2 regions of the Vibrio zhugei genome follow, and region 1 is predicted to be linked to the other one. Evidence: predicted binding sites of a transcription regulator. Region 1 holds the regulator's gene; the other holds the start of a gene.
The links. Region 1 encodes CRP, which controls carbon source genes, mostly activating them, when cyclic AMP is high. Its sites were predicted from a motif close to TGTGANNNNNNTCACA; they were not measured.

Region 1 (11,397 bases):
ATATAGCGAAAAATCGGACTCAATAGATAATGGCCACCGACCATCAAGCCAATAATGCCGAGAATCATCCACAAACCATCTAACCAACTTCCGCCCTCGACGCCAGCTAACGCCGGCATCAAAGCCAGCATCGGGATGACCGCGATGTCTTGAAACAATAAGACGGAAAAGCCAGTTTGTCCGGTCTCTGTGCGCGATAATTCTTGTTCATCAATCACTCGCAGGGCAATCGCAGTCGAGGATAACGCCAAGCCCATACCAATCACTAAACTGGTACGCCAATCTAACCCGACGGTGTAAGCAATACTCGACAAGACCCCAGTCGTAATGACAACCTGCGCGCCGCCCATCCCAAGAATAGGAATCCGCATTTTCCATAGCTGTTTCGGGTTTAATTCCAATCCAATGAGAAATAACAATAAGACCACGCCAAATTCAGCAAAATGCAGAATGGCTTCGACATCACTGATAAGGCTCAGCCCCCACGGTCCAATCGCCACTCCAGCCAATAGATAGCCAATGACCGAACCTAACCCCAAGCGCTGTGCAAACGGCACAGCAATAACGGCCGCGGCTAAAAAAATCGAGCCGCTTTGGAGCAACTCTGTTGTTGATGTTGCCATTCTCTCTCCTAGATCAATTCAGGGTTATCGAGCCAACTTTTATAACGCTCGGCTTGTTGGTAACGTTCCAGATCGGAGACATTACGCGCCCAATATAAAACAAAAGGTTCAATCCAATGAGTTCGGCATAATGCAGAGGTAATTTCAAACGGACGTAATAAATCATGGATGGTAAAGCGGTTATAACCCCTAGTACTGAAGGCGTCTTCCCGTCCACCAGTGGTGATCACATGGCGCCAGTATTTACCTTGCAGCGCACTGTAGTCACCAAACGCAAACCCTTTACCAAGGACACAATCAATCCATTCTTTCAATAGCGATGGACATGAGTACATATACAATGGGTGTTGGAACACAATCACATCATGAGATAAGAGCCGTTGATGCTCGGTGTGCACATCAATAAAAAAATCGGGATATGTCGCATACAAATCAACGATCGTGACATGCTCTAACTGACGTGCTTTGCGAATCAATATTTTATTCGCAACAGACTGATCCGGATCAGGATGAGCATAGATGATCAGTATTTTTGGCAAAGGTTTTGCCGAAGAGTGCGACTCAGTCATACCTAATTCCCTTTCCCTAACATGTTTTTCAAGTCATTTGTATCATAACTCAATTTGTATAATGATCGACATTTATCCTGAGAACCCCTACTATTCCTTGCGCAATTTCGAGGACAAGCAACCTATATGATTATCTTCTCAGACATACAGTTACTTCGTGGCGGTAAACCGCTGCTTGATGGGGCATCTGCCACCATTCATCCCGGCGACAAAGTCGGCCTTGTTGGCAAGAACGGTTGTGGTAAATCCACATTATTTGCCTTACTCAAAGATGAATTATCTCTCGATGGCGGGAGCTTAAGCCAACCTACACAATGGGAACTGGCTTGGGTTGCGCAAGAAACCCCTGCATTAGAACGTACCGCGCTCGATTACGTGATCGATGGCGATCGCGAATATCGTCGTCTAGAGCAAGATCTGGAACAAGCGAACCTCGAAAATAACGGCCACCGTGTTGCTGAGCTGCACGGCAAGATGGAAACCATTGGCGGCTACAGCATCAATGCCCGCGCAGCCGAATTACTTGATGGCCTCGGTTTTAGCCAAGAGAAAATGCAATGGCATTTAACTCAATTCTCGGGCGGATGGCGGATGCGACTCAACCTCGCACAAGCCTTGTTATGTCGCTCGGATCTTCTCTTGCTCGATGAGCCAACCAACCACTTGGATCTGGATGCCGTCATGTGGCTGGAACGCTGGCTACAAAACTACCCAGGTACGCTCATCATTATTTCTCACGACCGAGATTTTCTTGACCCCATTGTTAACCGTATTGTGCAAATCGAGAACCAACAACTCAATGAGTACACCGGTAACTACTCGTCGTTTGAAACGCAACGTGCGCAAAAACTGATGCTGCAGCAAGCCATGTACGAGAAACAAAAGAAGCAAATGTCGCATATGCAAAGCTACATTGACCGCTTCCGCTATAAAGCGTCTAAAGCTCGCCAAGCTCAGAGTCGTATTAAAGCCCTCGAAAAAATGGAAAAAGTGTTACCCGCCCAATTCGATAATCCCTTTACCTTCGAGTTTCGCGAACCGGATGCGCTGCCAAATCCTATTATCATGATGGACGAAGTGCATGCAGGATATGGCGATACACTGATTCTCAAAAATATTCGTTTTAACTTAGTCCCAGGAAGCCGAATTGGGTTACTCGGACGCAATGGCGCCGGTAAATCCACGCTCATCAAGTTACTCTCCAATGACCTAGCGCCTCAAGCGGGCGAATTGAGTTATTCTCAAGGGGTCAAAATTGGCTATTTTGCTCAGCATCAACTGGAAACATTGCATCCTGAAGAAACGCCGTTACAGCACCTGATGCAAATCGCCAGCCATCACACCGAGCAGCAATTGCGTGATTATCTGGGAAGCTTTGGATTTCAGGGAGACAAAGCGTTAGACCCGGTTGGCCCATTTTCTGGCGGAGAAAAAGCGCGTTTAGTCTTGGCCTTGTTAGTCTGGCAAAAACCCAACTTATTATTGCTCGATGAACCGACTAACCACTTAGATTTGGACATGCGTCAAGCTCTTACGATGGCGTTGCAAAGTTATGAAGGGGCAATGGTGATCGTTAGCCATGATCGCTATTTATTGCGAGCCACTACGGATGACCTCTATCTTGTCCATGATCAACAAGTGGTCCCATTCGATGGGGACTTGAATGATTACTACAAATGGCTCACCGACCAACAAAAAATCGCGCGCAAAGAAGTCGCGGATTCCAACAGTAACCCCGATAAAGACACGGGCAATAGCGCCGCGGCGAAAAAAGAGCAGAAACGTCGCGATGCCGAGTTTCGTAAACAAACCGGGCCAATTCGCAAAAAGCTGACACAACTGGAAAGCAAGCTCGATACATTGAATGCACAAATAGCGGACGCTGAAGAAGCGCTGTCTGATGCACAACTGTATGACGTTGCAAATAAAGCCAAATTGACCGACATTCTCGCCCAACAAGCCACCAGTAAATCGGCGCTGGAAGAAGTCGAGATGGAGTGGATGATGCAACAAGAAGCCCTTGAGGCCATGGAGAAGGAATACAATCAGTAATGAATAAACAGACGCGACCTCTTTTAACACTGGATCAACTTTGGCAATTCAGCTTGCAATATTACAGTGCGCGAGAGATCAAAGAGGCCTGTTTACACTTACAAAATCATTTCCATGGTAACGTCAACTTGCTACTCACACTCAAATGGCTTGATGAAGCACAGTTGACGTTCGCTCCCCAAGATTGGAGCACACTGACCCACAGTTTGACACATATTGACGCGTTACTGCGAGACTATCGTGATCTTAGACGTAAACTCAAAGCACAAGTGAGTGATGCTTTATATAAAGAAACCCTCCATTTCGAACTGCAACTGGAGAAGCAGCAACAAACGGCGCTCGTCAACTGTATCAATACGTTAGAGCTCAATCCCTGTGAGACGCCACAACTCGTCGAGCAATATTGTCTACAATTAGGTGCAGAACGTTTAGCCCGTATTTTTATACAACCCGTACAGGCTCATTATCACACCCCTTAACCTAAGGTGCTTAATATCATGGACGTGTTTACTCCAGCGGCCGGACTGACCAACCCCCATTTGCAAACCATATTACCGCGTTATTTCCGCCGTCAGCCGCTATTTACTCCCTACCGAGAAACCATCGACACACCGGATGGCGATTTTCTCGATCTCGCTTGGAGCATGGATTATCGTCATGTCAGCGCCTCGAATAAACCGGTGTTTGTGTTGTTCCACGGTCTCGAGGGCAGCTTTGAGAGCCCGTATGCCAACGGACTGATGCACGCCTTTCAACAACAAGGATGGATCGCCGTCCTAATGCATTTTCGTGGCTGCAGTGGCCGACCCAATCTACAGGCAAGAGCCTATCATTCCGGAGAAACCGACGATGCTCGATTAACGCTTGAGCATGTGAAGCGATTATGCCCCAATCGCCCCATTATCGCTGCCGGGGTCTCTTTAGGGGGCAATATGTTGACCAATTATTTAGCCCGATTTCGTGAAGACCCGATTGTCGATGCGGCCACCGTCATTTCAGCGCCTCTGGATCTCGCCGCTTGTTCTGAGCGTATCGAGCAAGGAATGTCTCGTGTCTATCGCCGTTACCTGATGGGCTCATTAAAGCGTAATGCATTGCTAAAAATCGATTTACTGCGGCCACGACTGGGCATTGAGGCGCGCGCGATTAAACAGCTTCGTAAACTCAGTGACTTTGATGAATTGATTACGGCGCCATTACACCACTTTGAGAGTGCCGCTGACTATTATCATCAATGTTCGGGCATGCAGCGTTTAACCGAGATCACGGTGCCAACCTATTTTATTCAGGCCAAAGACGATCCTTTCATGAATGAAGCCGTCATTCCGCAATTTGCCTTGCCCAGTCATCTGCATTATTGTCTGACCAAGCATGGCGGACATGTTGGCTTCATCAGTGGTGATTGGCGACATCCCCGTTATTGGTTAGAGGAACATTTACCGAGTTATTACGCCCATTTCCTTAACGACACGGCATCCGCCGATGCTGAAAACCGTGTGTCATCGTGACATACTATCGTGATATTCAGTTCCCTATGAGGCTATTATGATCATCCCTTGGCAACAAATCGATGCCGACACACTCGACAATCTAATCCGTGAGTTTGTCCTACGTGAAGGAACGGATTACGGCTCACAAGAAGTGACGCTCGATCAAAAAGTGCAACAAGTGAAGCAGCAAATACAATCCGGTGATGCGGTTGTGGTGTACTCCGAACTTCATGAAACGGTCGATATCAAACGCGACCTCTAAACAGTGCTCAGGGACAGAGCGTTTTTCCGTGCTATAGTAAATCCAACGCGATTCATTCGCATCGTTATCAATCAGGAATCAAAAGACAAGGTTTGTCATGTCAGCGAAACATCCCATCATTGCCGTTACCGGTTCCTCAGGAGCCGGCACAACAACGACATCCGAAGCATTTCGCAAAATGTTTAATATGATGTCAGTGAAACCCGCATGGGTAGAAGGTGATAGTTTTCATCGTTATACCCGACCTGAAATGGACGTCGCGATCCGCAAAGCGCGCGAACAAGGCCGTCATATCAGTTACTTTGGCCCTGAAGCCAATAACTTTGCCGCGCTTGGCGACTTTTTCCGTCAGTATGGTAAAGATGGTTCAGGACAAATTCGTCGCTATTTGCACAGCTTTGATGAGGCGGTTCCCTATAACCAAATGCCGGGCACATTTACCCCATGGCAAGACATCCCCGAACAAACCGATGTGCTGTTTTATGAAGGTCTGCATGGCGGCGTAGTCGATGGGGATATTAACGTGGCACAACACGTCGACTTTCTGATTGGCATGGTCCCCATTGTTAACTTGGAATGGATTCAGAAGTACGTGCGTGACACACGCGACCGCGGCCATTCGCGCGAAGCGGTGATGGACTCCATTGTCCGCTCTATGGACGACTATCTCAAATACATCACGCCGCAGTTTTCACGTACACACATCAACTTTCAGCGTGTTCCGACGGTGGACACATCCAACCCTCTGAATGCCAAAGGGATTCCAAGTTTAGACGAAAGTTTTGTGGTCATTCGTCTACGCGGTATCAAACACGTCGACTTTCCCTATCTGCTTTCTATGATTGATAGTTCATTTATGTCACAGCATAATACGATTGTTGTACCGGGCGGAAAAATGAGTTTTGCTATGGAACTGATTGTTCGACCGATCCTACAACAATTAATCGAAAGTGGAAAAATTGGGTGATTCATTCTGTTCAAATGCCGCTTACTTTTCATACCGTGATCATAAGCACGTTTTTGCGCAGTAAATCCCCCTTTGTAAGCGATTTAAATCAAGAAATTCCGCGTGAAAAAGGATACTATTTCATAACGGAAACACAAGAAAACTTGCGGTGAATCCAAACTCTTCTTATTCTAGGAAGTCATGAGGCTTCGCTAAATTAAACATGGATAGCGGCAAGCGTACCCTGCAGAGGAAGTGAGATATTATGGTTCTAGGTAAACCTCAAACCGACCCAACTTTAGAGTGGTTTCTTTCACATTGTCACATTCATAAGTACCCTTCTAAAAGCACGTTAATTCATGCGGGTGAGAAGGCTGAAACTCTTTACTACATTGTAAAAGGTTCAGTGGCGGTATTGATTAAAGATGAAGAAGGCAAGGAAATGATCCTTTCCTACTTAAACCAAGGTGACTTTATTGGTGAGCTTGGTCTCTTTGAGGAAGGACAAGAACGTACCGCTTGGGTTCGTGCTAAGTCACCTTGTGAAGTGGCTGAAATTTCATTTAAGAAATTCCGTCAGTTAATTCAGGTTAACCCTGACATTCTGATGCGTCTATCTGGGCAAATGGCAAGTCGTCTTCAAGTCACCAGTCAGAAAGTGGGCGATCTCGCTTTCCTAGACGTGACCGGTCGTATTGCGCAAACGCTACTTAACCTAGCAAAACAACCTGATGCAATGACGCACCCAGACGGAATGCAAATCAAGATTACACGCCAAGAGATCGGTCAGATCGTCGGGTGTTCTCGCGAAACAGTGGGCCGTATACTAAAAATGCTAGAAGAGCAGAACTTGATTTCTGCCCACGGTAAAACCATTGTTGTGTACGGGACTCGTTAAGTTTTAACGCATCTCGTAGAATCAAAACCACCGCACCTACACGGTGGTTTTTTTATGCCTGTAATATCGCTAACTTTTACGGTCAGTACTTTGGAAAATTTTATCCGCATTCGCGGCGACAAACCCTTGATACAACTGCCCATCGGCTTGCGGATAGCGTTTCGCAAACTCATAAAATCCTCCGGGAATACTCGCATCCATGTCGGAAAAGATCACACCGACCTCGTCCGCCATCGTCGAGGACTGTTCGAGTAACACCTGTGGCGTTCCTTTCACTGTGCCGCCAATATCATTGAGGGTAAAACCTTGTTCCTCCAAGTAATCGTTAAGCGACTCCACGCTGGCAAAACGCGATAATTGATTAACACTCACAGTAAAATGATTCGCCCCATACCCATGAGCCGCAACCCACGCCGCGTACTCACTCTCCTGAGAAAGCTCGAAGTATTCCGAGTAGCTCACATCCCAAGGACGGCCTTGCCATAAGAACTCAGGCGTTGACCAAGGCAAATCGTCAATCTGCCCAATCAAGCGTGCCACAATAGCCTGCAGTGCTTGACTGCATTCATCGAGATGCAACTCACTGATGAACACTTTAGGTAGCGTTGCGTCGGGATGACGTAAATGCTTGGCGTATAAATGCTTCGCTTCAAAATGATAATCCCCTTCAGCTTGGTATCCCAAGTCTAAAAAAGGCTTCGCTAGCACCTCTAAGCCAATGTCGCGATGGGCAAAAGTACGCAAAGCAATATGGTCATTAATCAAGGGCGACTCTTCTTGTAACAAAGCATGAACTTGCAATGCAGAAGGACATAAGCGTGTCGTATAGTCTTGCCACAAAGCGTCAAATACATCATGGATGTGCATGGTGCCTCCTTAGGTTGAGATCGGCGCTAGAAAGAGAGACCTGGGCTTTTTTGCTCGGGCAGTACGGTACACGCACCTTCCATTGAAGCCATTGGGTACGCACAATAATCCGCAGCATAATAAGCGCTCGGCCGTAAATTACCGGAATCTCCTGGTCCACCAAATGGCGCATCGCTGCTCGCCCCAGTCAGTGCTCGGTTGCGATTAACAATGCCCGCTCGAATATGTGTAATGAAAAACTCCCACTCCTTATCCTCAGTAGAAATCAATCCGGCAGACAGGCCAAAGCGAGTGTCATTTGCAAGATCAACCGCCTGCGGTAAGGTTTGGTAACGAATCACTTGCAAGAGAGGACCAAAATATTCTTCATCCGGTAAATCGGCCACCTTGGTGACATCAATAATGCCCGGCGAGACAAACGCATGGCTTCCTTGCTGCGCCTCAAGTAACGCGCTCGCTCCTTGAGATTGGAGCTTGGCTTGCGCGTGCAAGATATGCTTTGCCGCGGCTTGAGAAATCAGCGGCCCCATAAATGGCGCCGGCTCTGCGAACGGAGTGCCCATAACAAGCCGTTGAGTCACCTCAATTAAACGCTCTAATAACGCATCACCATGTGCCCCCTCTGGTACATATAAGCGACGTGCACAGGTACAACGTTGACCTGCGCTCAAAAAAGCCGATTGAACAATCGTATAAACCGTCGCTTCGACATCACCATAATGGTTTGAAACTACCAAAGGATTGTTGCCCCCCATTTCCAGAGCTAACATTTTCCCCGGCTGTCCGGCAAATTGTCGATGCAAAAGCTGTCCAGTCTGCGCGCTGCCAGTAAACAAGAGCCCATCAATCCCTTTCGACTCGGCCAATGCTATGCCAGTTTCTTTCGCGCCCTGCACCAAATTCAGGACACCGTCAGGCAAGCCCGCTTGCTGCCACAGACGCACCATTAATTCACCACATAAAGGGGTTTGTTCTGAAGGCTTAAATACAATGGTATTGCCAGCTAATAATGCTGGAATAATATGCCCATTGGGGAGATGACAAGGGAAGTTATAAGGACCAAACACCGCCATGACTCCCAAAGGGCGATGGCGAAGGACCACTTGATTACCATTCACGGTTTTCGCATGCTCTCCTGTGCGCTCATGATACGCTTGAGCCGAGATGGTCGCCTTACCGACCATGGCCGCCGCTTCATTGCGCGTTTCCCACAAGGGTTTGCCTGTCTCTTGAGCAATGGTTTGGGCGATGTGCTCTTTATTTTGCTTGACGACGTCAACAAACGCCGAGACATAAGCTTCTCGCTCAGCAAACGTGGATTGTCGCCAGTCGACTAATGCCGCGCGCGCGGCCGCCACCGCGGACGCCACTTGTTGAGCCGTGGCACCTTTCCCCTCCCATAGTATGCTCGCATCGTAAGGCGTCTTAGAACAAAGCGACGCGCCTTCACCGCTCAGCCATTTTCCTGCAATCCAATGTGTCATGATGTCTCCCTTATATGTCCTTATTCACCTAACATGCTAATACACGGACGAGATCTCCGGTGGTCACCAATAACGCTTGAGCCACATCCGGCGCTAAAATCACACTGTGATTTTCAACATTGATCGCGGCTTTCGCGGCGGTTGCTCGGAAACGTTGAAATTCGGTATTGATCAGCAAATAGTCTTTACAACTGGTATGCTCTGCCACTTCCACCGAATAACACTGTGACTGCCTCACCGACTCAATATGCTCTCGATCACATTCAACCGTTGGTCCCCCATCGAAAATATCAATGTAATTTCGGCACACGAACCCTTCCTGCTCTAATAACCGTAGAGCTGGTTTGGTGTTTTCATGGACTTTGCCAATCACAGCTTGCGCTTCTGGGCTTAATAAATTGACATAAATTGGCAGCTTGGGCATAAGGTCGGCAATGAAGCCTTTCTTACCCGTCCCGGTTAGATAGTCGGCCATAGTAAAATCGATTGAGAAAAAATGCTGCTGTAGCCACTGCCAAAATGGCGAGTGCCCTTCTGCATTGGATACGCCGCGCATTTCAGCGAAAATGGTACGAGAAAACCGCTCTGGATACTGGGCAAGCATCAACAAGCGACATTTAGACAACAGCCGCCCATTCAAACCACCACAAAATTGTGGCCTTAAGAACAGCGTGCAAATTTCCGAACACCCGGTGTAGTTATTACCAAAGGTTAACACCTTGACCACATTATTGACGTTCAAGCGTCGAGAAGAATGGACAATGGTACTGATATGATAGGAGTAAAACGGGACATCCCAGCCTACGGCCGCTTCAATCCCCGTGGTTCCGGCTACCTCACCGGTTTCTGAATCCACAGCCACCATGAGATACCCTTCATCTCCTGGTTGGCAAACACCGCTTTTCGCAAAACTGTTTTCAGAATGTTGAATACGATTTTTCAATAACACTTCATTGACAGGCAATGAGGTAAACCCATGTCCTGATTCGACGGCACATCGGTGAAGTGCTTCATAATCTGACATTGCGATAGGGCGAACTACTAGCATCAACATTCCCTCCAGATGCTAAGGGCCCTTCGCGGGCCCCTACTTCATTTATCACCACACGCTCTGCACTCGGCATCAAACGAGATGGCAATACCCACTCACACTAGGGTGGCAATTGCTTTATCTAGGCGAGCTAAACCTTCTTCAATATCTTGCTCTGGAATGATTAATGAAGGCGTTAAACGGACCACGTTCGCACCAGCGACGAGTAACATTAAGCCTTGTTTCCCTGATGCCACCAATATTTCACGAGCACGTCCCTGCCATGCGTCATTTAATTCGGCGCCAATTAATAATCCCTTTCCGCGGATATCTTTAAATATATGATATTTTTCGTTAATACGTGCTAAACCCGCTTTAAATAATGCTTCGCGCGCTTTCACACCCGCCAGCGTTTCAGGTTGAGTAATAATCTCCAACGCGGCGTTGGCGACCGCACACCCAAGAGGATTACCGCCATAGGTTGAACCATGCACGCCCACTTTAAAATGGCTCGCAATCTCGGTGGTCGTCAGCATTGCCCCAATCGGGAACCCCGCGCCCAGTGATTTTGCCGTGCTCAAAATATCCGGTGTCACTCCCAAGCCTTGATACGCATACAGCTCACCCGTACGCCCGTTGCCCGTCTGCACTTCATCGAAAATCAGCAGAGCATTGTGTTCATCACACAATTGACGGACTTGCTGTACGAAATCCGGATCCGGAGACACAATTCCGCCTTCACCTTGCAACGGTTCCATCATCACAGCACAGGTTTTTTCCGACAAATGCGCTTTCAATGCCGCAATATCATTGTATGGAATGTGCGTCACGTCAGCGGGTTTCGGACCAAAACCATCCGAGTAAGAGGCCTGTCCGCCCACGGTGACAGTGAAAAATGTTCGTCCATGAAACCCTTGCACAAACGCGAGGATTTCTGTTTTCTCAGGACCATAAACATCGGCCGCATAACGACGAGCCAATTTCAACGCGGCCTCGTTCGCCTCGGCGCCTGAGTTTGCAAAAAAGACTTTTTCGGCAAACGTATGCTCGGTTAACTTGCTGGCCAAACGTAATGCTGGCTCATTGGTCATGACATTACTCAAATGCCATAATTTCTTGCTTTGCTCTGTCAGTGCATTCACCATCGCTGGATGACAGTGACCAAGACAACTCACC
Region 2 (11,397 bases), 660 kb from region 1:
ATGGCAGACCTTTTTTCGATAAACGCTCAAGCGCGGCACTGGTTTTGGCCATTTGCATCAAAGACATCAACGCTTCTTGCATGCGTGCACCGCCGCTTGCAGAATAACACACCAAACCGCAGTTATTTTCCATCGCAGCATTAACGGCTTTGACAAAACGCGCCCCGACGACTGAGCCCATGGAACCGCCCATAAAAGCAAATTCAAACGCACACGCCACAACAGGCACGTTCATGACTTCACCTTTCATCACGATCAGCGCGTCTTTCTCACCGCTTTTCTTTTGTGCTGCACTCAGGCGATCTTTATAACGCTTCGAGTCTTTGAACTTAAGTTTATCTTGAGGTTCAAGTTCAGCACCAATTTCTACGCCGCTGTCAGGGTCAAGGAAAGTTTCTAAACGACGACGAGCGCTCATGCGCATGTGGTGATCACATTTAGGACAAACTTCTAGGTTTCTCTCTAACTCTGCATAATACAGAACCTGATCGCATGAAGAACACTTCGTCCATACCCCTTCAGGGATATTGGCTTTACGAGCAGTTACAATATGGGTTTTGTCTAAAATCTTTTCGAGCCAACTCATGGAAGACCTTTTACTCTCAACTCTCCCGCACCATCGCGAAAGATATAAAACAGAAACAAATGCGTGCGATTAAATCACATAAATAACGTGCTGTAGACAAAAAACTGGTTGTACCTATTTTTTCTCTGCAACCATCACGCATAACTTAGGTAGAATTTTACTCATCGTTCCTACTATAAGCGACTTAGCTCATCAGGTAAAAACAGCGGGCCGATGGGAACAATCGGCAATTCAAATTCTTGTGGGTAATCTACGTCAACTAAATACAACCCTGCCGCCTTGGCTGTTGCACCCGCTAAATTCCTATCTTTAGCCTGCAATAACCATTCAATCCATTCCGGTGGCTTTTCCTTTTTGCCAACAACCAATAAGCTGCCAACAATGTTCCTAACCATATGATGAACAAATGCATTGGCTTTAATATCTACCACCACATAATGATTATGGCGGCTAACGTTAATATGCATAATATTACGCCATGGACTCCTAGACTGGCAATGGGCTGCACGAAATGAAGTAAAATCATTTTCGCCTAGCAAATATTGCCCAGCTTGATGCATCAAAGCAACATCGAGTTCTCCATGATAATGACTCACGCCACTCGCCAGAATGGCTGGCCGATATGCGTGATTATAGATCACATACCGATAACGTCGTGCTGTCGCACTAAAGCGAGCATGAAATTCCTCGGGAACGGGTTTCGCCCATCTTACCGCAATATCTTTGGGCATGTTGGCATTGGCTCCCATCGTCCACGCCACCATTTTCCGATCAGCGGTTGTATCAAAGTGGACCACTTGGCCAGTCCCATGAACACCTGCGTCCGTACGACCTGCACACTGAACCTCAACCGGATGATTAGCGACGATAGTCAAAGCTTTTTCTAACGCTTCTTGAACGCTTTTTACGTCGCGCTGGCGTTGCCAGCCGTAGTAACGAGCACCATCATACTCAATACCTAAAGCGATTCTCATGATGTTATTCTCGTTGAAAATGGGGCAAGAAGTATAATCGCAATTCAACGAAATTTCTAATCAAGCGACAAAAAGGCGAGAAAAATCCCGCCTTTTTTGTCTAACTCCGTCCTTGCAAGCTATCAATTAAGCGCTTCGCCTCTTGACGAATATCATCATCACCATCGACGATCGACTCCTCCAGCAACTTAATTGCCCCTTTGGCATCATTCATTTCAATGTACATTTTAGCCAAATCAAGTTTTCCCGCTGCTGCGGCATTCAGATCAACATCGACTTCAGAAATATCGCCCAGTACGTCAGGGAATTCATTTAACCCGACATCAAGCTGCAGCTCTTGTTCATCCAAAGACGCCGCACTATTGGCCTGATTTTCTTCATTCTCAACTTGTGCCATCAGCTCATCAATCGTCATAAACTGACTCGGATCGGCTCCTGGCGGCACATCCTCTAGTGTTTCTTGTTCACCCCAGTTTTCATCTTCAATTTGAGGCGCCGGCGTTTGACTCTCATTACTCCAAATATCGGCCAAATCCTCTGGCACATCATCGGATATTTGCGACTTCTGTTCTGGCGTTAAATTAAAGCCATTCCAATCTTCGCCTCCCACATCAAGCATGGCTTCTAAATCCATACCCGCACTATCAATGGTATCGGCATCGATTGGCTGATCAAAACGAAAATCATTATGCTCAGGCGAGTCGTCTAGCCAATTGCTTAAGGACGCTTCATCAAAAGATAAATCGGGACCGGCTGCGCTAGTTGGGGACGATTCGTTGGTCTCTTCCCGGTTCTCTGACGGCGCTTGCGAATGTTGTGAGGTTTGCTCAGACGGCATAGTATCCGCCGGTGCCTCTTCCGCAAAGCCTGTTGATATGGCTGCTTTATCCGACTGATTTAATGCATCTTCTTCAGTAAATTCTGGGAAATTACCATCCGCCAATTCCCGTTCAAGTTCTTCTTCGCTAAAACCCACCGGATCGTCAATGGGTTCAGGGTCTAACTCCCCTTCTGCATTTTCCAGCGCATCTTGCTCAGTAAACTCCGCATACTCTTCGTCTAGATTAATCGAAAAGTCATCGTCATCATCAAGCGCGAGATCGAGCTCATCGTCGTCTAATTCCGGCTCAGTCGCGACCTCAGGTTCCGCCGCCTCATTTGCTTCAGATTGCGCTGAAGACGGCTCATCAACCACTGGTGTATCTGTCGCTTGTGCATCCACCGACACGTCATCCTGTGACAGCTCTGGCTCGGTAACCGCTTCTACGGGTTGCTCTGACTCAGGTGCCGAACCCTCGTCACTGCCTTGCAATGCCGCAAGCGCATCGTCTTCGTCAAACTCTGGCAATAACTCGTCATCAAGTACGAAATCAAGCTCATCGTCGTCCGATTCCGGCTCAGGCGCGATCTCAGGTTCCGCCGCCTCAGTTGGCTCGGGTTGCGCTGAAGACGGCTCATCAACTGGTGCATCGGTCGCTTGTGCATCCACCGACACGTCATCCTGTGACGGCTCTGGCTCGGTAACCGCTTCTACGGGTTGCTCTGACTCAGGTGCCGAACCCTCGTCACTGCCTTGCAATGCGGCAAGCGCATCGTCTTCGTCAAACTCTGGCAATAACTCGTCATCAAGTACGAAATCGAGCTCATCGTCGTCCAACTCCAGCTCAGGCGCGACTTCAGGCTCCGCCGCCTCAGTTGACTCGGGTTGCACTGAAGACGGTTCATCAACTGGTGCATCCGTCGCTGGTGCATCCACCGACACGTCATCCTGTGACGGCTCTGGCTCGGTAACCGCTTCTACGGGTTGCTCTGACTCAGGTGCCGAACCCTCGTCACTGTCTTGCAATGCCGCAAGCGCATCGTCTTCGTCAAACTCTGGCAATAACTCGTCATCAAGTACGAAATCGAGCTCATCGTTGTCCGATTCCGGCTCAGGCGCGACTTCAGGCTCCGCCGCCTCAGTTGACTCGGGTTGCACTGAAGACGGTTCATCAACTGGTGCATCCGTCGCTGGTGCATCCACCGACACGTCATCCTGTGACAGCTCTGGCTCGGTAACCGCTTCTACGGGTTGCTCTGACTCAGGTGCCGAACCCTCGTCACTGTCTTGCAATGCCGCAAGCGCATCGTCTTCGTCAAACTCTGGCAATAACTCGTCATCAAGTACGAAATCAAGCTCATCGTTGTCCGATTGCGGCTCAGGCGCGACTTCAGGTTCCGCCGCCTCAGTTGGCTCGGGTTGCGCTGAAGACGGATCATCGACTGCTGCATCCGTCGCTTCTGCCGACTCTGAAGCGTCATCAAAGATATCGTCGCCCAGAATATCGGTGTCATCGAGATCAAAGCTCAATTCATCATCAGAGACAGTTTGGCTCGCGAGAATCGATTCTTCTTCAATGTCTTCTTCCGGCGACACAGCCGAATGATCCCCTTGATCAAGCTCTGCCGCAGACGTGACCGTTTCGAGCTCATTGACGCTTGGTGTCGTATCTTCACGATTATATGGCGTTGACGATTCAGCGTTTAGCATTTGAGATGGCAAAGGCTCATCGTCATCGATACTCCAATCGTCATCTTGTGGCGTACCAAACTCATTTGGCTCTGGCTCTGGCTCTGGCTCTGGCTCTGGCTCTGGCTCTGGCTCTGGCTCTGGCTCTGGCTCTGGCTCTTCAGATTGTCCCTCTATTTCTGGCTGAAAATCAAAGGTTTCTTCTGGATTATTCACGTCTTCTTCCGAGAGTAATTCAGGCTCAAACTCGGCTTCAGATTCAAATTCGACACTGTCTAATAACGGATCTTTTTCAGGCACATTACTAATGAGATCATCTATGAAGTGCTCACTATCAAATAACTCGCTGTCCGCTTCTTCCTGTGCGCTTTTTTCAATTTCTAAAAGTTCATCGAAGAGTTCAGTACCATCGTCATCATCAGGATCACTCTTCGCCAGTTCTTCTAGTTCAGGATCGCTTTTCCATGAGGTTACATCAGAAATATCGTCGCCTAAGACTTCATCAAGCAAGTCTGCGCTGTTGGCATCAAATTCCGGCGTCTCTTCATCACTGTCACCGAGCAACTCATCGAGCATTTGATCGCTCGACTCTAGCTGGCTCAATAGCTCTGAATCGTCACCTTCCTCTTCATCAGCCCCTTCCATGAGCTCATCGAGTAATGCAACACTATCATCTTCTAGTGTGAAGTCATCGCCCTCATCGTCCTCATCCAACAATTCGTCAAGCAGGGCGGTTTCATCAGCCGTCGTCGGAGTATCGTCTTCCTCACGTGTCGAGGCGGTATCTGTCTGCGCCTCATCGAGTAACTCATCCAATAACGCAGCATCGGACTCGGTACCTGGAACACTGTCTGCTGATTGCGCTTCGTTTTCTAATGTTTCTAAATCGGGCTCTTCAGAAATGCTATTGAAGAGTTCATCCAGTTCTTCGTCTGATGCGACACTGCTACTTAAATCCAAATCTTCAGGCAAACCAAGGTCGAGAGGGTCCAGCTCTTCTTCTGGCTCTGACTCATTGAACAGCTCATCGAGCATTGATTGGTCAAGATTATTGCTACCTAAATCTTCCGAAGGCTCATCGGCCTCCAATAAGGACTCAATATCATCTTGGGAGATTTGTGGTTGCTCAGAAGGTTGATTATCTTCGCTCTTCAAATCACCGTCATCGGCGATACCCGCGAATAAATCTTCATCATCGTTTTCATCATCAAGGTCAAAGTCAATATCACTACTTGCCAGTTCAGAGAATAAATCGTCTTCACTGGTTTCAACATCCGTATCATCAGCAAATAAAGCGTCTTCTTCGCCTGACGATTCACCAAATAAATCATCATCGAGTTTGAGATCATCATCTTCCATGACCAATAAATCATCGATCATCACCAACGACGGTTCTTCACTCTCTGGCACCACCGCTTCTTCAGCGACCGGTTCCTCTTTCTTACGACGTCCCAATAACCATACGGCCAGTAAACCAATGAGCAAACCAGGAATTAATGCGAGTAACGCCAATAGCCAAGGACTTGAAGATACTTGATCCCATGTGCTTTCTTTTAGCTTTGGATCGCTTTGTTGTTTGGTTTGCTGCTCCGCTTGTAGCTTTTCAAATTCGGTGCGAATTCGACTATCATCATTGAGCTTTTCTTTCAGTCCTTTGACTTCCTGCTGCACGTCAGACAACAGTAAACGTAACCGATGATTGCGCTCCTCAAGTGCCGACAACTCACTTTGGGAACGATTCAATTCTTTTTCGACGGTCTTCGCTTGATTCTCAACAGCCGAGTTACTTTTGGCAACAGAGGATGACGATGCTGGAGATTGACGCGTCTTCGCAGGCTTCTGAGCGACGCGAGATTCACTCGCCAGCCGTGCTTTGTGAGCACGCATAATACGCACCGCCTCAGCGGTTGTGGCGCTTTTCACTTGTGTTAATGACGGGATACGTAACGTACTGCCAGGCAATAAGCTGTGGATGTTTTGATTTTCAAACGCTTGCGGATTTAAACGATAGATAGCCAGTAACGTTTGCTGAACCGTTACTTGATTTGAAGGACGCAATTTCGTTGCGATCGACCAAAGCGTTTCGCTTGACGTCGTGGGTCCAAAAAATTTCGCAGGTTGACTCTCTGCCGATGCGGAGTTGCGCTCCACATTAGTACTGAACTGGGGAGAAGACTGAACTTGGCCGCTTGGACCAATTAAACGAATCCCTTCAGCACGTACAAAAGAAATCTGAGTCACGGCGGCTATTGCCAAGGGCATTAGCAAACGTTTAAGAAGTTGACGCATATAAGGCTCAGCTATGTGCTTTAAAAAATAAATACCGATCTACTTAATATATCGGAATAATGGGGTAAAACTATAGAAATACGCATAAAAAATTATTTAGTCGCTCAATTATCGTATAGGCCTCACACTATTATGAGTTTTTCTCATTTCGTAGTCTGCCATTATCCCTGAATCATGAGGCAAAAATAAAGCCAGCACTTGGCTGGCTTTAACACTTATGAGTGTAACACGTTACTTAGCTTCAATCTTTGCCCAAGTATCACGCAAACCGACAGTACGGTTAAAGACTAACGCCTGCGGTGATGAGTCTTTGTTATCAGCACAGAAATAGCCTAAACGTTCAAATTGATACCCAAATTCCGCTTCTGCTGATTGAAGACTGGGTTCAACAACCCCGTTCTTCACAATCAGAGAATCGTGATTAATCGTCTCAGCAAAGTTATTAGCCGCGCTAGGATTAGGCACGTTAAACAAACGATCATACAAACGAATTTCAGCTGGCAAACCATGAGACGCCGAAACCCAGTGAATCACACCCTTCACCTTACGGCCGTCTGCTGGATTTTTACCCAAGGTTTCATTGTCGTACGTACAGTAAATCGTCGTAATATTGCCTTGCGCGTCTTTTTCAATACGCTCGGCTTTGATGACATACGCACCACGTAAACGCACTTCTTTACCGAGGACTAAACGTTTGTATTTCTTATTCGCTTCTTCACGGAAATCTTCACGCTCAATCAAGACCTCGCGCGTAAATGGTACGTCACGAGTCCCCATTTCTGGTTTGTTCGGGTGATTCTGTAAAACCAACGTTTCGACTTGATCAGCGTCGTAGTTTTCAATCACGACTTTCACAGGATCCAAGACCGCCATTGCCCGTGGCGCATGTTCATTTAGGTCATCACGAATGCACGACTCTAACGAACCAAACTCAATTAAGTTCTCTTGCTTAGTCACACCAATACGTTGACAGAATTCACGAATCGAGCCTGGGGTAAAACCGCGGCGACGTAAACCTGAAATCGTAGGCATACGTGGATCATCCCAACCATCCACTAACTTTTCAGTCACTAATTGATTGAGTTTACGCTTGGACATTACGGTATATTCTAAGTTTAAGCGGCTAAACTCGTATTGGTGCGGGACACAGTCCACCGTAATATTTTCGAGTACCCAATCGTACAAACGACGGTTATCTTGGAACTCAAGCGTACAGATAGAATGCGTAATGCCTTCCAACGCATCAGAAATACAATGGGTAAAATCGTACATCGGATAAATGCACCATTTATCACCGGTTTGATGGTGAGAGGCAAAACGTACCCGATATAACACAGGATCACGCAGCACCATAAATGATGATGACATATCGATTTTTGCACGTAAGCACGCAGTACCTTCCGCAAACTCGCCTTGACGCATTTTTTCAAACAACGCCAAATTCTCTTCAACTGGACGATCACGATAAGGGCTGTGCTTACCCGGCGCGGTTAGCGTTCCGCGGTATTCACGAATCTGCTCTGGACTTAGCTCTTCAACATACGCTAAGCCTTTGTTAATCAGTTCGACTGCATATTCGTAAAGCTTATCGAAGTTATCAGAAGAATAGTGAATATCTCCTGCCCACTGAAAGCCTAACCATTTGACGTCTTTCTTAATCGACTCAACGTATTCGAGATCTTCTTTTTCAGGGTTGGTATCATCAAAGCGTAAATTACACTGTCCCTGATAGTCCTGAGCAATACCAAAGTTCAAACAGATCGACTTTGCGTGCCCGATATGCAGATAACCATTTGGCTCTGGCGGAAAACGAGTATGCACGCTAGTGTGTTTACCATCCGCTAAATCTTTATCAATGATTTGGCGAATGAAGTTCGATGGACGAGCCTCAGCTTCACTCATCTATAGCACCTCAATTTTATTTAGTATTGTCAGAAAATGTATCGTTCACTTATCGCCTAGCGGCGCTGGGTCAACAATGACGATGATGCCAGTAATGATCCACAATTCTCTACAGATGCACAATAGAAACTATGCGTTTCTTGCAATTATTTCTTTAGTGGCTGTTTAAAAGCTGCGCGTTCATCAAAAAAAGCCCTTAAACAAGGGCTTTTTGTCGATAGTAGTCAGCACAAGTCACACTAGTCTTGCTCGATATCTTTCATCTCACCCGCAATGATTTCCACCATTGGACCTAGGATCACTTGGATACTGGTTTTATTGAGTTTGACCACGCCCATCGCCCCTAACGCTTTCAACTCACTTTCATCGATGGAGCCGCTATCTTTCACTGTTAGCCGTAGACGTGTAATACACGCATCGATATTATCGACGTTGTCATGGCCACCTAACACAGCCAGATACTGCTTAGCTAACTCTTGGTTGCTGGTTGAACCTTGTGGCTTACCTTGCTGTGTTCCTAAGGCAACATCGTCCTCACGGCCCGGTGATTTAAGGTTGAAGGCGCGTATGGCCACATAGAACGTGATGAAGTAGAGGAAAAAGAACCCAAAACCAATGAACAAGAGTGTTAGTGGTTTGGTTGCCAGTCCCCAGTTTAAGACAAAATCGAGTAAACCCGCAGAGAATCCAAAGCCATCAAGCGTACCAAACGCATTGGCGATCACCATTGAAAGCCCAGTGAAGACCGCATGAATCGCGTACAACGCTGGCGCTAAGAACACGAATAAAAACTCTAAAGGTTCCGTAATACCAGTTAAAAAAGCACAAAATGCAACGGAGAATAACATACCACCGACTTGCGCACGCTTTTCTGTTGGCGCACACAGATACATGGCTAGCGCTGCGCCCGGCAGACCGAACATCATCACAGGGAAGAAACCATTCATAAAGCGACCAGCACTTAAATCACCACCAAAGAAGCGGTTCAAGTCGCCTGTTTTTATGGTATCCGTGACCGAGTTAACCACAGCGGTTACATCCGGTGTCACCGAATTGACAAAATGGAAAGTATGTTCATTCCCAACCACCAAAGACTTCGCAATATCCGGCGCGACACATAACTTGGTGATGTTTGTTAATGCATTCGCGGCGGCATGCGCATTAGAGACGATGATTTCCTGACAGGTCCCCATACCAAACCAGAAATACGAGTTAAGTACGTGATGTAATCCCACCGGAATGAGCGCTCGGTTGAGAACACCGTAGACAAATTCTCCCAAAGACCCAGAAGAAGAAATACCGTGAGCTAACGCATCTAACGCAGACTGCACGTAAGGCCACACAAAGCCTAACAGACCACCAGCGATTAAAGAGAAAAGCCCCGCCATAATAGGCACTAAACGACGACCGGAGAAAAAAGCCAACCATTGCGGTAAACTGGTTTTATAAAAGGCATTGTACGAATGGCCCGCAATGATTCCGGCGAAAATCCCGCCAAAGAAAGACATATCATTCTCTGCGTTAATGGTTTTCGCTGTCGCAGTGAGAACAAAGTACGCGACCGCACCAGCAATACCTGCCGCACCAGCAATACCTGCCGCACCAGCAATACCTGCCGCACCAGCGCCATCGATCGATAATCCAACGGCGATCCCCAACCCAAATAGCAACGGTAGGTGGTCGAAAATTGCCCCCCCAGCATTGGCCATAAAAGGAATATCGAGTAAATCACCTTGTCCCAGTCTCAGCAGCAACGCTGCGACTGGAAGCGTCGCGATAGGTAACATAAGAGCTCTACCTAGCTTTTGTGCATATCCTAAAATGTTCACGTCATAATTCTCCAGTTAGATGTCCGTATCTCAGTCAGTTACTTTTTTTACTTGCTCAATTTAGTTACGCATAGTGTAGGCAGATGTACGAAAACATAAACAAAATACTCATGATAACGTGACAATGATCACCATAAAGCGCAAATAAAATCTTACAATTCGGTTAACTACCACAACTTATTTTTTTGTGTAAAATATGAATACTTCGCGGTATGATAAAAATGACGATAGTATATGAAACTGACAGAATAATTAATCCTTATGTTAACTGTCTGGTGACTATTTATCGTTAGATATCACACTGCTTAACGATCGGCCTTATCATTGGCCACTGTTGCAAGCATGGCAACATCATCAAAATTAGAGAAGTGAAGGAATAAAAATGAAATATGCGTTAGTTAATGGCACAATTTTTACTGGCGAATCTATTTTGACAGATCATGGCCTCATCATTAGCGATCACATCATCCATGACATTATTCCTCGTCATGCACTTCCAGAAACTATGCCGGTCATCGATGTGAATGGTGCAAATATCTCACCTGGATTTATCGACTTACAATTAAATGGCTGTGGCGGCGTGATGTTCAATGACGAGATCAGCACCGCGACATTGCACACCATGCACCGCGCCAATTTGCTGTCCGGCTGTACCAACTTTCTTCCAACCTTGATAACGTCCTCGGATGAAAATATGCAACAGGCGGTAGCCGTCGCGCGTGATTATATGCATCAACATCCTCATCATGTGCTTGGTCTGCACTTAGAGGGTCCTTACCTCAACCCAGAGAAAAAAGGCATTCATAATATTGACTTTATTCGTCAATCGAACCAATCCATGGTGGATTTCATGTGTCAGAATCACGATGTGATTGCACAACTGACTATGGCGCCAGAAATGAACGATGCCGCCCATATCCGTCAACTTGCACAGGCCGGAATTACGGTATCTTTAGGTCATACTAACTGCTCTTATAAGCAAGCCAAAGCGGGCTTTGCGGCAGGAATGACCTCCGCCACTCATCTTTTTAATGCGATGTCCTCTATCACTGGGCGTGAACCTGGTGCTGTGGGTGCGGTTTATGATACTCCCAGTGTTTATGCCGGGATCATCGCCGACGGGTTCCATGTGGATTTCGCGAATATTCGGATAGCCAAACACCTCAAAAAAGACAAGTTACTCTTAGTGACTGATGCAACCGCCCCTGCTGGTGCTGATATAGAGTCCTTTATTTTTGTCGGTAAAACAGTATATTACAAAGATGGTAAGTGCATTGATGAAAATGGCACTCTGGGTGGCTCGGCGCT

Region 2: a site for CRP is predicted at 10,207-10,222, ahead of nagE (N-acetylglucosamine-specific PTS transporter subunit IIBC). Genes of this name have one in related genera too.

What each region holds. Positions count from the first base shown of each region.
Region 1 covers NZ_CP033078.1:2,563,201-2,574,597, forward strand. The annotation lists gene kefB (glutathione-regulated potassium-efflux system protein KefB) at 1-623, opposite strand, end outside; gene kefG (glutathione-regulated potassium-efflux system ancillary protein KefG) at 632-1,192, opposite strand; gene EAE30_RS17070 (ABC transporter ATP-binding protein) at 1,319-3,244, shown strand; gene EAE30_RS17075 (TIGR02444 family protein) at 3,244-3,723, shown strand; gene EAE30_RS17080 (hydrolase) at 3,742-4,752, shown strand; gene EAE30_RS17085 (YheU family protein) at 4,790-4,996, shown strand; gene EAE30_RS17090 (phosphoribulokinase) at 5,094-5,963, shown strand; gene crp (cAMP-activated global transcriptional regulator CRP) at 6,208-6,840, shown strand; gene EAE30_RS17100 (DUF1338 domain-containing protein) at 6,910-7,707, opposite strand; gene astD (succinylglutamate-semialdehyde dehydrogenase) at 7,734-9,191, opposite strand; gene astA (arginine N-succinyltransferase) at 9,220-10,239, opposite strand; gene EAE30_RS17115 (aspartate aminotransferase family protein) at 10,338-11,397, opposite strand, start outside.
Region 2 covers NZ_CP033078.1:1,906,428-1,917,824, forward strand. The annotation lists gene accD (acetyl-CoA carboxylase, carboxyltransferase subunit beta) at 1-586, opposite strand, end outside; gene truA (tRNA pseudouridine(38-40) synthase TruA) at 760-1,560, opposite strand; gene EAE30_RS14130 (FimV/HubP family polar landmark protein) at 1,661-6,358, opposite strand; gene glnS (glutamine--tRNA ligase) at 6,590-8,260, opposite strand; gene nagE (N-acetylglucosamine-specific PTS transporter subunit IIBC) at 8,500-10,089, opposite strand; gene nagA (N-acetylglucosamine-6-phosphate deacetylase) at 10,472-11,397, shown strand, end outside.